One region of the Rhodococcus sp. 320_ES genome, then DNA from elsewhere that is predicted to be linked to it. Evidence: riboswitches for the same ligand, from Rfam matches in the RefSeq annotation. Region 1 holds a riboswitch; the other holds the start of a gene.
What was found. Region 1 has a riboswitch for cyclic di-AMP ahead of AC59JP_RS07815 (transglycosylase family protein). Riboswitches for the same ligand answer to the same signal wherever they lie in the genome.
Positions count from the first base shown of each region.

Region 1 (4,599 bases):
ACGCGGCGATCGCGCGGTGCCGCCGTCGACCGGGCCTCGTCGGACAGCGCCGCCACGGGCTTGTCGTTCGCGTCGCGCATGCCGATGAGCCACGGTAGTCGTGCGGTGTCGAGCCACCCGGTGGCCAGCGCGTTCCATCGTTTCGCGGGCGAGGCGGCGGTCCAGGCCTCGACGGCGGGGGTGGGTGCCCACATGTCGTCGCCGCTGTCGCCGGGCGGGGGCGGATCGGGTATGCCCGACGCGATGAGGCCGGCTGCGGCAAGGAGTTCGACCACGAGCGCCGCTCGACTCTCGTCGATCTCGGCGGACTTCGCGATGCGCCGCAGTTCACGTACGCCGAGACCGCCCGCTTTGAGTGTAGGTGCCGGCGCGGAGCTCAGAGCGTCGATGACGCCGGCGCACTGACGGAGTAGGTCCAGAGCTTCACCCGCTGCGGCCGCGTCGATGTCGGCCATCGGATGCGATACCGCGGTGACGGTCGGCGGCACCAGCGACGACGGATCCGAGACCGGCTCGCCGCGCAGTGCCTGGGAGACCTGCGGGGGGAGCTCGACCGTGTTCTCGTCGAGCCAGGTGAGCAGGCCCGCCGCCAGCAGACGCTGCACGGGACGGTCGGGGGGCGTTCCCGGCGCCGCGTCCTTCGTACGCCCGATGGACGACGATTTCGCCAACGTGGTCAGCAGTTCGCGCTCGCGCGGTTCGACCGACGCCAGCGCCGCGTCGACGGCCTCCGCGGTCAGATCGGGTTTCGCATCGAGGATTCGCCCCACTCGCCACGGCACGGCGTCGCGCGCCGACGGGACCATGGTCAGGTCCGTGGTGCCGCGTACGAGAGCCCGGCTTCGCAACACGTCGAGCGCAGCCGTGACGGATTTCTTGGTGGCGCGTTTGCCGACGAGGGTGTCGAGCCTGCTGCGCGGCACGGGGTTGTCGTCGGCGCGTTCGAGGGCGAGGAATTCGAGAACCGTGAGCGCGAGGGTGTCCAGGTCCTCCGCGGCGCGCAGTACCGACGCGCGCTGCGAAGAGCGGCCGGCAAGCACGTCGAGTGTCGCGGGGGGCGGGACGGTGAGGTCGGGTCGCAGACGAAGCATCTCGGTGAGCTGCTCGTCGGTGCGGGAGGACATCCAGTCGGTGAGCGTTCCCACGCTGCCGGGTGGTGTCGAACCCGCTTTCGGGCTCTCGGTGTCGGTCATCGATCATCAGAGTAGATACCTGGGGTGGCAGATGCCCCGGCGCGGATGTCAAAATGAGCTGTGGCTAACAAACCGAAACAGCGATATGTCGATCCGGGCTGGCCGAAGGGCACCGACGACGAGGACCATCCGGTGACAGAACTGGCGTCGTCACGCGCGGGTGGGCTCTCTCCGTTCGGCGAGGACACGGAGTTTCCGTTGCCCGTGGATTCTCTTCCGTACGCGCACCCCGAGACGGTCATCAACCGCTGACCGCCGTGTAGCGAGCAGAAAAAGCCCCCACCCGGTCGACGGGTGGGGGCTTTTCTCGATGCCCGGATCTAGCGGGGGAGCAGGTTCTTGTTGGCTTCGTAGAAGCTGACGACCTGCGGGTCGAGCTGAAGGTTCTGCGTCACGGACTGGACGAAGTTCACGACGTTGGGATCGCTGGTCACGGCCTTGACCGCGTCGGTGATTCCCTGGATGGCCGCCTGGTTGGAGTCCTGCGCGTTCTGACCCAGCGAGGTCAGGTCGGGCAGTGCCGGTGCGGCGGGGACGGACGGTGTCGCCGGGGTGTCGCGCTCGGTCGGCGCGCTGCTCAGTCCGAGCTTGGCGGAGCAGGAGGGCCATGCGCCCCATCCCTGGCTGCCGAGCACGCGCTCGGCAACGGTGATCTGCTCTTCGCGCGAGGCCTGGTTGGCGGTCGCGGCGTATTCGCCACCGCCGTGCGAGGTCCACGTGCTCGGGGAGAACTGCAGTCCGCCCTGGAATCCGTTGCCGGTGTTGATGCCCCAGTTGCCGCCGGCTTCGCACTGCGCCAGCTTGTCCCAGTCGGAGTCGGGTGCGGCGTTGGCGGTTCCGGAGAAGGCGAGACCCGCGGTGGTCATGATGGCGCCGGTGACGGCGACCTTCGCGACGGTCTTGCCCGTGGTGCTGGGTTTGCGATGACGTCCGCTCATAAGGGTAGAAATCCTCTCCACACGCGCCTGCGAGGTCAGCTGTCGGGTTCGGGCTGAGAGGTAGCCCGGCGTTCGCGCCCCTGGCTGGGACGGTTCGGCTTCACCCCGAGGACTGCAGACGAATCTGCTGCCCGGTTGCACTAGGGAGACGTGGTGGGTCCCCCGCCCTCGTCCCTGATTCTGCTTAGTCGGAAGCCCTTGGCCCGCGGGACGAGGTTTGGCGCGGCGGGTAAGGACGGCGGCCGAACTTTCCGGCCGAGGGAGAATCTACGTGTGTTCCGGGGAGGATGTCACTATTCGATAACTATGGGTGTCGTGGTGGGAGTTTCGTCGCTCGACATCGCGCCGAGACTTCTCCCTGCTAGACGGTTCGGCGGGTGCTGTGACCGGGTCGGGGGTCGTTCCGTTACCTACCCGTGATGTGACGGAAGTCACATCACGAAATGGTGTCGATGTCGAGGGCCCGACGGCTCCGGTCGAGCGCAACGCGATGGCGGCACCGATCAGCACCGCGAGATAGGTCAGCGGGTAGGCGCTCTGAATCACGACTCCGACGACGAACGACGGCGGCGGGAGCATGAACGTCCCGATCGCGCGGACTCCGTCGGGATAGGTGTGGTACCAGCACGCGAGCGGGGCGCTCAGTGCGACGGGAAGAACCCAGAACGCCGGCAACCGACGGATCGCGAGATCCATGGTCATCACGATCAGGGGCACGAACCACACCCAGTGATGACCCCACGAGAACGGCGACACCATCGGCGCTGTCAGCCCGGTGATCGTGAGTCCGAGAAGTACGTGACCGCGACGATGAGCCACGACCGCCACGGCGATGCCGGTCGCGCCGACCACGAGGACGCACGCCGCCCACAGCAGGACGGGCGGGTCGACGGTTTCCATCCATCTCGGCAGCGCCCCGCGGATGGATTGATTCGCCCCGCTCGACGGTGCGCCGATCCGGGTCGATTCCGACACGGCCGTGAACCAGTACCGCGCCGCGTCGCCGGGGATGACGACGAAACCGGCCACGACGGTCATGAGGGACGCCAGTGCCGCCGTGACCGCCGCACGCCATTGCCGGGTCGCGGCGAGGTAGACGACGAACAGACCGGGAGTCAGCTTCGTGCCGGCGGCCAGACCGGTGGCGACACCGCGTAGCCGGCTGCCTTCGGGGCGGGTCAGATCCCACAGCACCGCCACCATGAGCAGCAGGTTGATCTGACCGAACCAGATGGTCATCCGCACGGGCTCGAGCCAGGTGAACACCACCGCGAGCGACGCGCTGACGACCGTGAGCCACGCGTCGTTCGCGTATCCGAGATGTCGCCAGCACAGGCGGACCGCGATGTACACGAGCACCAGGTTGCCGACCCAGAACAGCAGTTTCGTGGTGACCATCGACATCAACCCGAGCGGAGCGAAGATCAGCGCCGCAAAGGGTGGATAGGTGAAGGGGAGGTCGTCGATCAGGTTGCCGTCGTAGAGCGGGGTGCCGTGCAGCACGGTCGTGCCCCCGGCTCGATAGACCCCGGCGTCGACCGCGTTCTGGAACAGGCCGAACAGGGGAGTGTCGAGCGGAATGAGGCGGTCGTGCGCGATCAGAGCGACGACGGCGGCGACAACCGAGAGGGCGACGACGACGCGATGCGCGCGGAACGAGCGGTCCGGCGCACCCGCAGTCATGAGCACGAGTCCTTCGCCACGCTCGAGACTTTAGAGCACGATTGGTACGTTTACCATCGACGCACCGGCGAAAGCCGCTTTCGGTTGTGACACGCCATCAATCGGCTAATGCCGAGCGCGTCGACCGGACCGAAGAGCGAACGCGAGCATCAAGACGAAACCGAGCGGCAGAAAGACCATGGCCGTCAGGTAGAGCCACAAACCCGGGGCCCCGCCGGTCAGCAGAACGGCGAACATGGCGACGATGGCCACCACGCCGATCGCGAAGCACACCGACGCGAGGGCCAGCAGCACGGGTGTCTTCTTCCGAGTCTCGCTCACAGCTACCCACCGTAAACCCCGCCGCGGAAAACCCCGGTGCCGAGCCGGGCCGTGCGCGAGTAGGATGAAACGAACTTCGCGCCCCGCTCGGCAGTGCACCGTCGCATTCGGTGACCGACCAGCAGGCGGCGCGAATTTCTTTTGGACCAAGTGCGTTTCGAGCAGAGTGAACGGGTGATCTACGGTGCCGACCGGCAAGGTGAAGTGGTACGACGTCGACAAGGGCTTCGGCTTCCTGTCGCAGGACGAGGGTGACGATGTCTACGTGCGCTCGTCCGCACTCCCCGAAGGAGTCGAGGGGCTCAAGGCGGGGCAGCGCGTGGAGTTCGGCATGGCCGCGGGCCGCCGCGGGCCGCAGGCGCTGAGCCTCAAGGTCCTCGAACCCGCCCCGTCGATCCGCCAGAACGCCGGCGCGGCGCGCAAGGAACCGGCGGCGCGCAAGCACACGCCGGACGAGCTGCACG
Region 1 is NZ_JCAWAG010000002.1:232,270-236,868, reverse strand. Features, by position in the region: gene AC59JP_RS07825 (helicase-associated domain-containing protein) at 1-1,193, opposite strand, end outside; gene AC59JP_RS07820 (hypothetical protein) at 1,254-1,445, shown strand; gene AC59JP_RS07815 (transglycosylase family protein) at 1,514-2,131, opposite strand; cyclic di-AMP (ydaO/yuaA leader) riboswitch at 2,140-2,326, opposite strand; gene AC59JP_RS07810 (glycosyltransferase 87 family protein) at 2,399-3,814, opposite strand; gene AC59JP_RS07805 (hypothetical protein) at 3,920-4,135, opposite strand; gene AC59JP_RS07800 (cold-shock protein) at 4,320-4,599, shown strand, end outside.

Region 2 (4,599 bases), on a different contig from region 1:
CTCAGCCGCTGCATTCGGCGCAGTGCCGTGACGAGCGCTTCGGTTCGATCGCGCAGGCGAGCGGCGGTCTCGAACAGTTCGGCTGCGGCGAGATCGTCGATTCGCCGGAGCAGGACGTCGACGACGGACGAGTCGACTCCCGCGGCGAGGTCTCGGAACGTCTGCGCGACCGGGGCGTAGGCCTCCGCGTCCTGTGGGCCGTCTCCCGCCGCGGCGCACCCTCCCACCGATTCCACCGCACACCCGTGCTGCCTGGAAGCCGGGATGCGACGCGTGCAGGTTCGGATGCGGCAGGTTTCGGCCACGAGCGCAGCCACCTCGACCGCCGCCGTACGGCCGGAGAACGGTCCGAGGCACTGTGCGGTCGGCGTGCGCACCACCGACAACCGCGGGAAGGCCTCGGCGGTGAGCGCGATCCACCACCCGCGCTTGGGAAATTTGGACCGACGGTTGTACGGCGGGGCGTGCGCGACGAGGAGTCGCAGTTCTCGAACGCCTGCCTCGATGGCGTGCGCGCACTCCACGTGGTCGACGCGGGTGGCGAGGGCAACCATCTCCTTCATGCGTCCACGCGTCTCGGACCCGGTGAAGTAGTTGCGTACCCGCCGGTGCAGGTTGGACGAGGTGCCGACGTAGAGAACCTCGTCGGAGGGCCCGCGGAACAGGTACACCCCGGGCGCGTGCGGCAGTCCGTGCGCGAGGTGCCGTTTCGCTCGGTGGGCGGCGGGTACGGCGGGGAGGTAGTCCACCAGCTCCGGATAGCTGTGCACCCCTTGGTTTCCCACCCGTTCGATCAGGTTGTGCAGCACCTCGACGGTGGCCCGTGCGTCGTCGAGGGCGCGGTGAATGGGACGGGTCTGCACGCCGAAGAGCAGCGCGAGCGAGGAGAGCTTGACCGACGGTGCCTCGTCTCGGGTCAGCACGCGTCTGGCGAGCTTGACCGTGCACAGCACCTGGAACGGCGGCCACGCCACGTCCATTCTGGCGGCAGCCGTCTTGAGAAAGCCGACGTCGAACCGCGCGTTGTGCGCGACGAGGATCGATCCGCGCGCGAACTCGATGAAGCTCGGCAGAACCCGTTCGATACGCGGCGCACCCACCAGCATGGCCGTGGAGATTCCGGTGAGTTCGACGATGTACGGAGGAACGCTGCGGCCGGGGTCGACGAGGGTGGCCATCTCGCCGATGACCTCACCGCCGCGGATCTTCACTGCGCCGATCTCGGTGATCGCGTCCTCGTCCGGGCGACCTCCGGTGGTCTCGAGGTCGACCACCACGAACGTGGTGTCGCGCAACGACTGATCGAGCTCGTCGAACGCGAGCTGTTGTCCGGAGGACGCGGGTCGAGCGATCACGAGACGTGACGGTAGGTGGGGGCACCGACAACGTGTCCGCTCGACCGAACGTGTCGGAGGTGCCCGTTACGTTGCGGTCGTTCGGGTACGGATCCGGACGAATTCCCGAGTGAGACGAGGATCACATGATCGTGGATTGTGGCGAATGTCTGGTGCGCGGTGACGCGTGCCGGGACTGCGTTGTGACGGTGCTTCTGGGGGAGCCCGGCATGCCCGAGCGAGGGCTGGATTCGGTCGGTCACGACGACCTCCGAATCAACCTCGAGCAGGAGGAACGAGACGCCATGGCCGTGCTTGCGGACAGTGGTCTGGTACCCCGTCTCAGGTTGGTCACGTCGGCGCTTCCGACGCCTCCGGCTCAGCCCGGCCAACCACGTTCGGACGGGGGTGCGCACGCCGCGGGGTGACCGAATCGTGACCGTTCCGCGACACGTTGTCAGACAGGACTCGACAGGAGGGATGCCATTTCGTAATCTTTCCGAGACATTGCGAAGTCATGCTGCTCCATCCGGGATCGCATCGCAGCGTCACCGCCTAATCGGCCACCACCATTCGGGTGGTCGTACCGGGAACCCACCGTTCTACTTGGGGTGAATCCCGCCGAGCCGCAACCCGGCATCGGTGGGTAGGGCTGATCTTCCCAGCCCGAACCCGTCAGCTAACTCGGTCGGCGGACGAATGGAAGAAATGGAGTACTTCTCTCTCGTGGCGAAACACCGCAAACCGTCGAGCATGTCGCGGCCGGTCCGCAGCGTCCTCGTAGCCGGAGCCCTCACCACCGGCGCAATCGCGATCCCCGCGGCCCCCGCGTTCGCAGCCCCGGTCACCATCCCCGGTGTCGGCACCTTCGACGTTCCCGACCAGATCCTGCAGGCACTCCCGCCGCTGCCGCAGATTCCGGCCGCACCTCAGCTTCCCGCCGTTCCCGCTCCGGCCACGTCGGCCGCGCAGCAGGCGGTCGACGCAGCCGAGAGCAAGATCGGCGCACCCTACGTCTACGGCGCAGCCGGCCCCAACGCGTTCGACTGCTCGGGCCTCGTCCAGTGGGCGTACAAGCAGGCCGGACTGCAGATCCCCCGTACCAGCTACGAGCAGGCGTCGGCCGGTGTTCCCGTCTCCACGGCGAACCTGCAGCCGGGCGACGTGGTGTCGTTCTACGGCGGCTCGCACTCCGGTATCTACATCGGCAACGGCAACGTCGTGCACGCGTCCACGTCCGGTGTTCCGGTCAAGATCGCTCCGCTCGCTTCGATGCCGGTCGACGGGGCAACTCGTTTCGCCTGATCGCTCGACCGACCCAGAGTTCGATGGATGGAGTCAAACCAATCTTTTGGTTTGGCTCCATTCCTCGTAACGGGGAACTACTCGGTAGTACTCTGATGAACCACCAGCCACGCTCGTCCGAACAGGAGTTCCATCCACCGTGTCGTTCTCGGATCGCCAGCGCTCAGTGCGCCGTCTGATGGTGACGGCCGTGGTCGCCGTCGGACTCCTCGTGGGTCCTGCCACCGTCGCCGGCGCGGATCCGGCGCCCGGAGACCCCTCGACTCGGCTGTCGGAGCTCTCTCGGCAGTCCGAAGAGACCACCGAGGCAATGCACAACGCGCAGATCGACCTCGACGCCAAGACGGCCGACCGAGATCGCGCGAATGCGGTGCTCGCGGAGAACCAAGCCGCCCTCGACGCCGCACAGGTGCAGATCGCTGCCGTCCAGCCCACGATCGACAAGATCGCGCAGGCCAACTACCAGGGCGCCCGCACCAATCGCCTGTTCGCATTGATGGTCAGCGACTCACCTCAGCAGATGCTCGATCAGATGTCGGCGCTGGACGTCATCTCCGCCGAAACGCGGGACAAGGTCGACACGTTCATGTCGGCGACCGCGGCGGCGCAGACCGCGAAGGACGCGTCGCAGCAGTCGGCAGACGCGGCGCGTGTGGCCGCCGAGCAGGCGCGAGCGGTCAGCGACGACCTGCAGAACAAGCAGAGTCAACTACAGACCCAGATCGCCGATGTCATGGCTGCGTTCGGTGCACTCAGCGGTGAGGACAAGGCGGCGCTCGCCGGAACCCCGTACCCGCCGGGGTTCGACCCCGCGACGATTCTGGCCACACTCACTCCGGGGTCGCGAATGGGGGCGCTGCAGGCCGCGTTCACCCAGATCGGCAAGCCGTACGTGTGGGGCGCAACGGGGCCCGACGGGTACGACTGCTCCGGGCTCATGGTGTGGTCGTACAAGCAGGTCGGCGTCACCTTGCCCCGATCGAGTCAGGCCCAGGCCGCGGGCGGAACGCCGGTGGACCGGCAGGATCTTCAGCCGGGTGACCTGGTGATCTTCTATCCCGGCGCAACACACGTGGGCATGTACGTCGGTAACGGAAACGTCATTCACGCGTCCACCTTCGGCGTTCCGGTGAAGGTCGAATCAATGGCACGCTGGCCGTTCTACGGAGCGCGACGCTACTGAGCCGGTGGCGTTCGGTCCTGCTGGTCGTCGTCGGAGCGACACTTCTGGCTGCGTGCGGATCCGGGCCTGCCACCACTGCTTCGTCAGACACTGCTTCGTCCGACACTGCGCCTTCTGCTTCGTCCGCGCCGTCGTACGACCAGCAGCGCACCGACGGCCTGAACCGGTTGCTCGCAGCATGGGGGACGGCCGTCCGGTCCGATGACGTCGACACGCTGCGTTCCCTCTTCGATCCGTCTGCCGACCCGGCGTTCGTCGACGCCGAAATTCGGCGGGCACAGAACCTGACCGGGGTTCCGCTCGCCGATTTCGGCTACGAAGTCGATCCGAACACGCCCGAAACACCTGTGCCTCCGGCGACGGCCGACGCCATCACGGGGGCCGTCGACGTGTGGGCGCCCCCGGTTGTGCTGCGGTACGAATACGCGGGCGCCGACATCGGCCCGACCCGCCAGCCTGTCTCGCTTCTCGTCGCTCGTCGCGGCGACGACTGGAAACTGGTGTCCGATTCGACCCTCGGCGACAGCACGCGCAGTACGTGGCGCGGACCGTGGGACTTCGGACCCGTCGTCGTTCGCTCGGTCGACACGGGCGGCACCACCTCCGTGGTGTTGGGTCACGAGGACCGCCGCGCCACGATCGACGCTCTGGCCGACGACACCGCAGCCGCCGTGTCGGCCGTGACCGATTTCTGGGGGGTGGGGTGGTCGCGCCGGGCGGTCGTCGTGGTCACCAGCTCGGACGCGGAGTTCGCGGCGACGACGGGCACCGCGGCGA
Region 2 is NZ_JCAWAG010000001.1:549,372-553,970, forward strand. Features, by position in the region: gene AC59JP_RS02850 (DEDD exonuclease domain-containing protein) at 1-1,355, opposite strand, end outside; gene AC59JP_RS02855 (hypothetical protein) at 1,481-1,762, shown strand; cyclic di-AMP (ydaO/yuaA leader) riboswitch at 1,877-2,044, shown strand; gene AC59JP_RS02860 (C40 family peptidase) at 2,088-2,639, shown strand; gene AC59JP_RS02865 (C40 family peptidase) at 2,779-3,822, shown strand; gene AC59JP_RS02870 (hypothetical protein) at 3,990-4,599, shown strand, end outside.
Region 2: it holds a riboswitch for cyclic di-AMP, as region 1 does, so the genes downstream of both, AC59JP_RS02860 (C40 family peptidase) here and AC59JP_RS07815 (transglycosylase family protein) in region 1, are expected to answer to the same signal.